3 regions of the Bacteroides fragilis NCTC 9343 genome follow, and region 1 is predicted to be linked to each of the others. Evidence: riboswitches for the same ligand, from Rfam matches in the RefSeq annotation. Region 1 holds a riboswitch; each other region holds the start of a gene.
What was found. A riboswitch is a leader RNA that binds a small molecule or an ion and turns the genes downstream of it on or off. The one in region 1 is predicted to bind cobalamin.
Positions count from the first base shown of each region.

Region 2: linked by a shared signal. The riboswitch ahead of accC (acetyl-CoA carboxylase biotin carboxylase subunit) and the one ahead of BF9343_RS12955 (ribonucleoside-diphosphate reductase subunit alpha) in region 1 are both predicted to bind cobalamin.
Region 3: linked by a shared signal. The riboswitch ahead of BF9343_RS22720 (cysteine-rich CWC family protein) and the one ahead of BF9343_RS12955 (ribonucleoside-diphosphate reductase subunit alpha) in region 1 are both predicted to bind cobalamin.

Region 1 is NC_003228.3:3,156,592-3,159,872, forward strand. Features, by position in the region: gene BF9343_RS12945 (MotA/TolQ/ExbB proton channel family protein) at 1-506, shown strand, start outside; gene BF9343_RS12950 (DUF2149 domain-containing protein) at 503-829, shown strand; cobalamin riboswitch at 1,002-1,223, shown strand; gene BF9343_RS12955 (ribonucleoside-diphosphate reductase subunit alpha) at 1,289-3,281, shown strand, end outside.
Region 2 is NC_003228.3:3,938,055-3,941,335, reverse strand. Features, by position in the region: gene BF9343_RS16095 (acetyl-CoA carboxylase biotin carboxyl carrier protein subunit) at 1-281, opposite strand, end outside; gene accC (acetyl-CoA carboxylase biotin carboxylase subunit) at 286-1,800, opposite strand; cobalamin riboswitch at 1,939-2,158, opposite strand; gene BF9343_RS16085 (cation:proton antiporter domain-containing protein) at 2,342-3,281, shown strand, end outside.
Region 3 is NC_003228.3:2,954,023-2,957,303, reverse strand. Features, by position in the region: gene BF9343_RS12080 (TonB-dependent receptor plug domain-containing protein) at 1-968, opposite strand, end outside; cobalamin riboswitch at 1,025-1,271, opposite strand; cobalamin riboswitch at 1,555-1,765, shown strand; gene BF9343_RS22720 (cysteine-rich CWC family protein) at 1,831-2,082, shown strand; gene BF9343_RS12075 (putative transporter) at 2,115-3,281, shown strand, end outside.

The sequences.
Region 1 (3,281 bases):
TGGTCGGCAGTTTCTACGGACAATATCTCTCAATACGCAAAACCGAGGCACTACTCCGTAACGAACTGAATGCACTCACTCCTGCCACCGTTATGGAACTGGCAGACAAGCTTCCGGAAAAATCATCATCATTAGTCATATCGTACATACGCCAGGTGCTCCAGGCACATGAAAGCCCGGCACAGATACAGAGACTGCTTGCCAACTTTGAGATAGCCGCCGATAAAGATCTGGCTATCTCTAAAACTCTGACAAAGCTCGGACCTATCCTCGGTTTGATGGGTACGCTTATCCCAATGGGACCTGCCCTTGCCGGACTGGCAAGCGGCGACATTGCTTCAATGGCCTATAACATGCAGATTGCTTTTGCCACGACCGTTGTCGGACTGGTAGCAGGCGCCGTAGGTTTCTTGACCCAGCAGGTGAAACAACGCTGGTATCTTCAGGACATGACCAACCTGGAATTCCTTTCTGAATTGTTGAACGAAAAACGTGCGGCCCGATGAAACGAAACCTACTCAGAAAAGAAGAAGATGCTGACCCGATCAGCGTTGTATCGAACCTGTTCGATGTAGCCATGGTTTTTGCCGTAGCCCTGATGGTAGCTCTTGTCAGCCGCTACAATATGACCGAGGTTTTCTCTCAGGAAGACTACACGATGGTGAAAAATCCGGGAAAAGAAAACATGGAAATTATTACCAAAGAGGGACAGAAAATCAACCGTTATACTCCTTCGGAAGACCAGCAGAAAAGCGGTAAAAAAGGAAAGAAAGTAGGTATCGCCTATGAACTCGATAATGGGGAAATCATCTACGTTCCGGAAGAATAACAAAGAATAGATTATCCTTAAAATGCAGACAAACGCATCTTTCATCCGCCCATCCGGCAACGAAAGATGTATTTGTCTGCATCTCTTTTACAAGTCAACAATACACCCGCTCTTTTATGAATAGTTGTTGTTTTTTAAAACACACTCTCTGCACAACCATTCCAAATTCTATTATCTTTGCTCCCTGATCGGTTCCGAATAGTCATTCCTCTATCCGGATTAAAAGGGAATCGGGTGTAAATCCCGGACAGTCCCGCTGCTGTGAAGCTCCGTCTGAATTTCCGATAACAACTGTTGCCACTGGGATACCTTTTTGTAAATAGATAAGGAGTCACCGGGAAGGCGTCGGAAACAAGGAGTCAGTCAGAAGACCTGCCGCTTATCAAAGGCTGTTTCCACTCGTGGGATTAGGGAAACGGTACGAAAAGATTCTATAAATATTTAGTTAGAACATAACTCATGGAAATAACCAAGAGGAACGGAACGACGGAACCCTATGACAGGGAGAAAATTGCCGTCGCCATACGAAAAAGTTTTGCCAGTACAGGGCAGGAAGTAAGTAACGAAATCATCTATTCGGTGGTAGAAGAGGTGGAGAATTTTGTCGGGAAAGATACCGCAAACCGTAGTGTCGAACAGATACAGGACAAAGTGGAGCAAAGCCTGATGGAACACGGCTTTTATGCCGAGGCCAAAAATTACATACTCTACCGCTGGCAACGGACTGAACGCAGAAAAGCACTCAACAGCATAATAAATGAATTAGGAGACGGAACTGTGATGGATGTCCTGAAAGAGATTCAGAAAGACTTCACCACCCACGAATACAGTCTCGTTGTACTCTATGAAAAATTTTCAGGGTTTTGCAAACAGGAAATGCCACATTCCGAACGTTTGGCAGCATTGATTAAGGCTGCCGTGGAACTGACCACTCAGGAAGCACCTGACTGGGAGTTTATCGCGGCCCGTCTACTCAATTTCCAACTATCGAAGAAACTGGAAAAGCAGGCGGCATCGGCAGGCATCCGTTCGTTTTACGACAAACTGCGCTATCTGACGGAAGAAGGACTATACGGTAGTTACATACTGGCGGCCTACTCGCAACAGGAGATTGAAGAAGCAGCCGGATTTATCTGCCCTGACAGGGACAAACTATTTAATTATTCCGGACTGGATCTGCTTGTCAAACGCTACTTGATCCGTACCCGACTCCATGAACCGGCAGAGTCCGTACAAGAAATGTATCTGGGTATCGCCCTCCATCTGGCTATGCCCGAACAGAAAGAACGGATGACTTGGGTGAAAAAATTCTACGACTTACTAAGTCGTTTGGAGGTGACAATGGCCACTCCTACCCTCTCGAATGCCCGGAAACCTTATCATCAACTTTCAAGTTGTTTCATCGATACGGTACCCGACAGTTTAGAAGGTATCTACCGCAGTATCGATAACTTTGCCATGGTAAGCAAATTTGGTGGCGGCATGGGAATGTACTTTGGCAAAGTACGTGCGGCAGGAGGAAATATACGGGGTTTTAAAGGTGTAGCAGGAGGAGTAATTCGATGGATGAAGCTTGTGAACGATACGGCTGTAGCTGTTGATCAGTTGGGTATGCGTCAAGGTGCCGTCGCTGTCTATCTGGATGTATGGCACAAAGACCTGCCGGAATTCTTACAATTGCGGACCAACAACGGAGATGACCGGATGAAAGCTCACGATATTTTTCCTTCGGTATGTTATCCGGACCTGTTTTGGAAAATGGCTAAGGAAGACCTTAACCAACCATGGTACTTATTCTGCCCTAACGAGATTATGACAATCAAAGGGTATTGCCTAGAAGATTATTACGGAGAAGAATGGGAAAAGAGATACCATGACTGTGTAAACGATACCCGACTTTCCAAAAGAAGTATAAGCATTAAAGACATTGTCAGATTGGTGTTGCGATCGGCAGTCGAAACAGGTACTCCCTTCACCTTCAACCGTGACACAGTGAACCGGGCCAACCCCAATGCTCACCGGGGCATCATTTACTGTTCGAATCTTTGTACGGAAATAGCACAAAATATGGCAGCTATCGAAACGGTATCCACCGAGATACGTACGGAAGAGGGTGACACAGTAGTGGTGAAGACGGTACGGCCCGGCGACTTTGTAGTTTGCAATCTTGCCAGCCTCTCGCTGGGGCATCTCCCATTGGAGGACGAAGAACAGATAAAGGAGAAAGTAAGCACCGTAGTGCGTGCTCTCGACAATGTTATCGACCTGAATTTCTATCCACTCCCTTTTGCGCAAATCACCAACCAGCGTTACCGCAGTATCGGACTGGGAGTAAGCGGTTATCACCACGCACTTGCCATACGCAATATCCGCTGGGAAAGCGAAGAACATCTCCGGTTTGTAGACCGAGTATTCGAACAGATTAATTATGCAGCCATCGAAGCCAGTGCCG
Region 2 (3,281 bases), 780 kb from region 1:
TCTTCACCTTTCTTGCGCATGCGCAGGTATTTCGCCTGGCTGTCTATAATCTCGACATTGAAGCTGCTGTAGTGTGTATTCACTTTGTAGCTCTTTCCGTTCTCTTTGCGAATCAGTTGGGCGTTGGAGCTGCGTCCGTCCATCAGGATGTTGCAATTCCCGTTCTCTGCCATGACAACGTCCGCTTCGAACGTTTTTCCGTCGATGGTGAGAACCACTTTGTTGTCTTCCTTGCTGACCAATTCTATTTCGGCCACGCGATTTCCTATATGTATTTCCATACTTTTATATTCTTAATACCCCTTTGTGCAATCCAAATTCTTTCCACTTGCTGATCGGGCGGTTATCCGCTGCCAGTCCGCTGTTGTTTTCTTCCAGGTTCATCAGGTAGTCCATGTAGGCGGCAATCAGCGCAATGTTTTCCGCACGCTCACTGGTGCGCGTGATGCATTGCTGAAGCACTTCACCGTTTTTGGCGATGAAGCCTGTGTCATAGTGTCCTTCCACAAAGTCGGGTGTATCCATGATGGCGCGCAGGTAACTGATGTTGTTCTTTACGCCCGTCAACTTATATTCGTGAAGCACGCGGCGCATCCGTTCGATGGCATATTCCCGTGTGGTGGCCCACACGATCAGTTTGCCGATCATCGGATCGTAATAAATCGGAATCTCGTATCCTTCGTATACATAGCTGTCGATGCGTACTCCGATACCGTTGGGTTCTGTGATTTGCTTGATGACACCCGGGCTGGGCATGAAGTTCATTTCCGTATCTTCCGCACAGATGCGGCATTCGATGGCGTGTCCCCGTTGCTGGATGTCCTCTTGTCTCAGTTGCAGTACCTGTCCGTCGGCTACCTTAATTTGTTCTTTTACCAGATCTACGCCGACTACTTCTTCTGTGATGGGATGTTCCACTTGCAGGCGGGTGTTCATTTCCAGAAAGTAATAATTGCGGTGCTTGTCCACCAGGAATTCAATGGTTCCCGCGCCGATGTAGTTCACGGCCTTGGCAGCGGCTACTGCCTTTTCGCCCATGTCCCGGCGCAGTTCCGGTGTGATAAAAACCGAAGGGCTCTCTTCTACGATCTTTTGGTTGCGGCGCTGCACCGAGCATTCACGTTCGCACAAGTGAATTACGTTGCCATGCTTGTCGCCCAGTATCTGGAACTCGATGTGATGGGGTTCTTCCACAAACTTCTCCAGATAGACCGTGTCGTCTCCGAACGAGGAAAGCGATTCGCTCTTGGCTGTTGTATAGGCTTCGGCCACTTCGTCTGCATGATGAATCAGTCGCATTCCTTTTCCGCCACCGCCCATCGAGGCTTTCAGCATTACCGGATAGCCGATTTGGTTGCAGAGTTCTACGGCTTCCTCAACACTTTTCAGGTTGTCTTGAGTGCCCGGAACTACCGGTACCCCGGCTTCGATCATCTTGATGCGTGCCGAGATTTTATCTCCCATGGCTTCCATTGTTTCCGGGTCAGGACCGATAAAGGTGATGCCTTCTTCCCGGCAACGGCGGGCAAAGGTTGCATTTTCCGATAAGAACCCGTATCCCGGGTGAATGGCGTCTGCGTGGCATGACTTTGCCACTTCAATGATTTTTTCTATATTCAGATAACTCTCTTTCGATGCTGCCGGTCCGATGCAATAAGCTTCATCGGCGTAAAGCACATGTTTCGCTGTTCGGTCCGCTTCCGAGAAAACGGCAATGCTCGTTATTTCCATCTCCCGACAGGAGCGCATCACCCTCACGGCAATTTCACCGCGGTTGGCGACTAAGATTCTTTTAATCATATTCATTTCTCAATTAAATGCATATACATATTCGCGCTTTTCCACCCTGCGGACATACGTCCACCCGATGAAAACACAGTATTTCTACGATTTGGGGCTTAACAACGATGCTTTCTTTCCTAACCCACGAGGAGAGAATGCTCTTATTCACGAATGGCAGGTCTTCTGACTGACTCTACATCTTACCGGGACCTTCCCGACAGAGTTTGCTTTTTCTGTCAGTGGTACGAAATTGGCTGATTGATAAGATGCTATACAGAGTTTCACAGCAGCGGGACTGTCCGGGATTTACACCCGATTCCCTTTTAATCTTCGTCCGTTGACCACGGATTCCGAACCAATTCGGCGACAAATATAGAGAAATATTGAATAGGATGGATACTTTTTGCACGAAAAGTTCAGTTTTGTGCAATGCCCCCGCAGCTTTTTTTCAAAATAAATGTCATATATACGGAACACAAACGGACTACCGATTGTTCTTTGGGTACAATAAACGAGCATAAAACGGAATGAAGTACTAACGAAATATACATACCATACTATGTCACATTTACCTACCTTGATTGCTGACCTTGCCTTAATACTGATGTCCGCAAGTATCATTACTCTTTTATTTAAATGGCTGAAGCAACCCCTGGTCCTGGGATATATCGTTGCCGGATTGCTGGCCGGGCCTTATGTCCGCATCTTCCCGACTGTTGGCGATATGGAGAACATCAATACCTGGGCTGAGATAGGAGTTGTCTTTTTGCTTTTTGCTCTCGGACTCGAGTTTAGCTTTAAAAAATTGATGAATGTCGGATCGGCAGCGTTTATTACGGCAACAACCGAAGTGATCAGTATGTTACTGATCGGTTTTATGGTGGGGCATCTGTTGGGGTGGAGTACGATGAATTCTGTGTTTCTGGGTGGAATGTTGTCCATGTCGTCTACCACGATTATTATTAAAGCCTTTGATGATCTTGGTTTGCGCAGCCAACGGTTTACAGGCATTGTGTTTGGAACCTTGGTGGTCGAAGACCTGATCGCTATCCTGATGATGGTCATCCTTTCTACTATGGCGGTGAGCAAAGAGTTTGTGGGTGAGGAACTCTTGATGAGTGTCCTGAAAGTTGCCTTTTTCCTGATTTTGTGGTTTCTGGTCGGTATATTCATCCTTCCGTTCTTCCTGAAAAAAGCAAAGCGGTTGATGAATAATGAAACTCTGTTGATTGTCTCTCTCGGGCTTTGCCTGGCAATGGTCGTGCTGGCTACCCGTACCGGTTTTTCGGCTGCGCTGGGTGCTTTCATTATGGGATCTATTCTTGCTGAGACGGTTGAGGCCGAACATATAGAACACATCATACAGCCGGTGAAAGATCTTTTCGGAGCTATTTTCTTTGTATCCGTCGGTATGCTGGTCAATCCGTCTGTCCTGCTTCAGTATGCCTGGCCGGTGGTTATCATTACATTGGTGACTCTTGTGGGTAAATCGATTTTCT
Region 3 (3,281 bases), 200 kb from region 1:
TCGTCAGCTACAGTATATTTGTAGTTCTGCATATAGTTATCATTCATCAAATCGAGTTGGATGGAAGAACGCTTGTTGATTTTGTAACGTCCTCCCAAACCGAAGTTATACGATTCGTAATGTAGATCATACTTGGAACCTCCATCGATATCCGCTGTGTATACAGGGCGGTCCGTCAACTTCCAATAGTATCCTCCGTTAGCATAGAACGAGAGCTTTTCAGTCGGTTCGAACGTGAATTTCTGGTTTACCAGATTAGAATGGAAACCATTGGATGTAGCTGATACGGTCGGTACTGTCGATACATTACCTTTTTTATCAGTAACATATGCCAGATCGCTGTTCTGCCATCCTGCACTTTGTTCGTGTTTATAGGAGGTATATGAGCCGAACTTTTCTGTTGCAATATCCGCATTTACCATTTGTGTCAGTTGGCGATGATCTTCATATCGGGTGGTAGAAGTCACCTGCATCAGTTCTTTCGGTTCGTTGGTGATGATATTGATCACACCGGCAATGGCGTCAGAGCCATAGAGTGACGAACCGGCACCATCCAGCACTTCGATGCGTTTCACACGGCTCATATCAATGCGTGAGAGGTCGATATTATTAGATGTATCTCCGGTCAGTTTACGTCCGTTGATCAGAATCAGCACATATTTATTGGAGAGTCCGTTCATCATCAGGTAAGATCCCATTGAGTTGGTAGAGAACGAAAGAGAAGGAACCAGCATGGTCATTGCCTGCTGAAAGTCTGTGATACCGGCTTTCTTTATTTCATTGGCGGTTACTACTTCCACCGGTGCCGGTGTGTTTTTGAGCCTTTGGTGTGTACCGGTACCTGTTACAACTACAGGATTCAGGTCAACACTCATCTCTGTCTTCTTGCCTGTCGCGTGTTGTTGTGCAAATGCACCCATTGCCGCGCATCCTCCCATGAGGATGGTCAGTAAGCATCTTTTGTTCATTGATGTTTTTGAATAATGTGTTAGTAAACGGCCTTCCTGACCCCGGGAGGGCACTGTTATCTATGTCTGCTTCGGCAGGTTTCCTGACTATCCCTTTTTGAAAAGCTACCTTCCCGTCATGCTTTACAGGCTATGACAGTGGTATATGTAGAAATGCTTTTCTTATCTTCTTCCGATTATGATGGCAACAGTAGAAGAGCAGGGGGATCACAGTAGCGGGCACTGTTCGGGATTTACACCCGATTCCCTTTTATGCAACGAACAGAAAGTCCGGTATGCATCACCTAAGCGGCTGCAAATATATACATTTATTAGATTATATAGAAATAAATTAAAAAATATACCGATTAATAGGTACATATAAAAAAGTCCTGATAGACGCTTTGTTTTTGGAAATTTGACATTCTGCATCCTCCTTTTAGAATCTCTATTTTGATGAAAAAGAGGCTCTAAAAGAGGAAGATGCCGATTCAGCCTTTATTGAGGCACTGATGGAAAGGGAGCCGGATTCTCGCTGTCGGAGTGTATAAAGGAAGATGAATCTTATATTTTTCATTAACAATTCTTCATCTATTGGTTTTTATCCTTATCTTTGTCCCGAATTGGTTTCGAATGAAGACTTTCGTCATTCGGATTAAAAGGGAATCGGGTGTAAATCCCGGACAGTCCCGCTGCTGTGAAGCTTCATCGATATCTTGAAACAATCCTTTCGCCACTGACGTGGGGGGAACACCTCCGTCGGGAAGGCTTCAAGATTAGAAGTCAGTCAGAAGACCTGCCGTTCATCAAAGGCTGTTTTTACTCGTGGGATTAGGAAAGCAGTACGAAAAAAGTATTTAATCAGGAAAAAAAGAAAGGTGGTGTGCCTGTGAAAAAGGTATGTCCGTGTTGTGGTGCTGTGTTTCAATGCCGGCACGACAATATATTATTATGTCATTGTGCTACGGTAAAGCTCGACTCGCTGCAACGTGCTTATATCAAGGAGCATTTCCCGGACTGTTTGTGTCACGATTGCCTAAAGAAAATACAAGAAGGGGAATTGGCCTGTAAGGCAAATCTTTCTTGTACGGATGGTGTGGGTGAAGTAACTGATCGACTCTCCGGGGATATGTAAACAAGTATTCAATCAACATAACTTTTTATACTATGGAACTTTTAAGAAACCTGTTTGAGGGATACCCCAACCTTTGGGGTGGAGGAGTGGCACATTCCGTGCTTATCCTGTCGCTGGTCATTGCGTTTGGCATTATGCTGGGTAAAATAAAAGTAGCAGGCATCTCTCTGGGAGTTACCTGGATTTTGTTTGTCGGCATTGTCTTCGGACATTTTAATCTGAATCTGAACGAGCATTTATTGCACTTTCTGAAGGAGTTCGGACTTATCTTATTTGTATATTCCATCGGATTGCAGGTGGGGCCCGGATTCTTCTCCGCTTTTAAGAAAGGAGGATTCACCCTCAATATGTTGGCTATGATCGTTGTCTTTGCAGGAGTCATCATTACCCTTGCATTGCATTTTATAACCGGAATACCGATTACCACCATGGTAGGTATTTTATCGGGAGCGGTGACCAACACACCCGGATTGGGTGCTGCGCAACAGGCCAACAGTGACCTGACCGGGATAGATGCACCGGAGATTGCTTTGGGATATGCTGTAGCCTATCCGTTGGGCGTAGTGGGATGCATCATGTCGCTGTTAGGCCTTAAATACCTTTTCCGTATTAATACCAAGCAGGAGGAAGCCGAAGCCGAACAGGGACTGGGACATTTACAAGAGTTGACAGTCCGTCCTGTTTCATTGGAGGTCCGTAATGAAGCTCTTCACGGTAAACGTATTAAGGATATACGTCCATTGGTAAACCGTAATTTTGTGGTATCGCGTATCCGGCATTTGAACGGAAAGAAAGAGTCGGAATTGGTAAATTCCGATACTGAGCTTCATCTGGGTGATGAAATATTGGTTATTGCGACTCCGATAGATATAGAGGCGATCACTGCGTTTTTCGGCAAACCGATCGAAGTGGAATGGGAACAGCTGAACAAAGAACTGATTTCACGCCGAATTCTGATAACCAAGCCTGAACTGAACGGTAAGACATTGGCGCAATTGAAGATTCGTAATAATTTTGGTGCCAGTGTCACCCGCGTCAACCGTTCGGGAGTGGATCTGGTGGCAAGTCCCCAGTTGCAATTACAAATGGGAGACCGTGTGACGATTGTCGGCAGTGAGTTGGCGGTGAGTCATGCAGAAAAGGTATTGGGTAATTCGATGAAACGCCTGAATCATCCGAATCTGATTCCTATTTTTCTG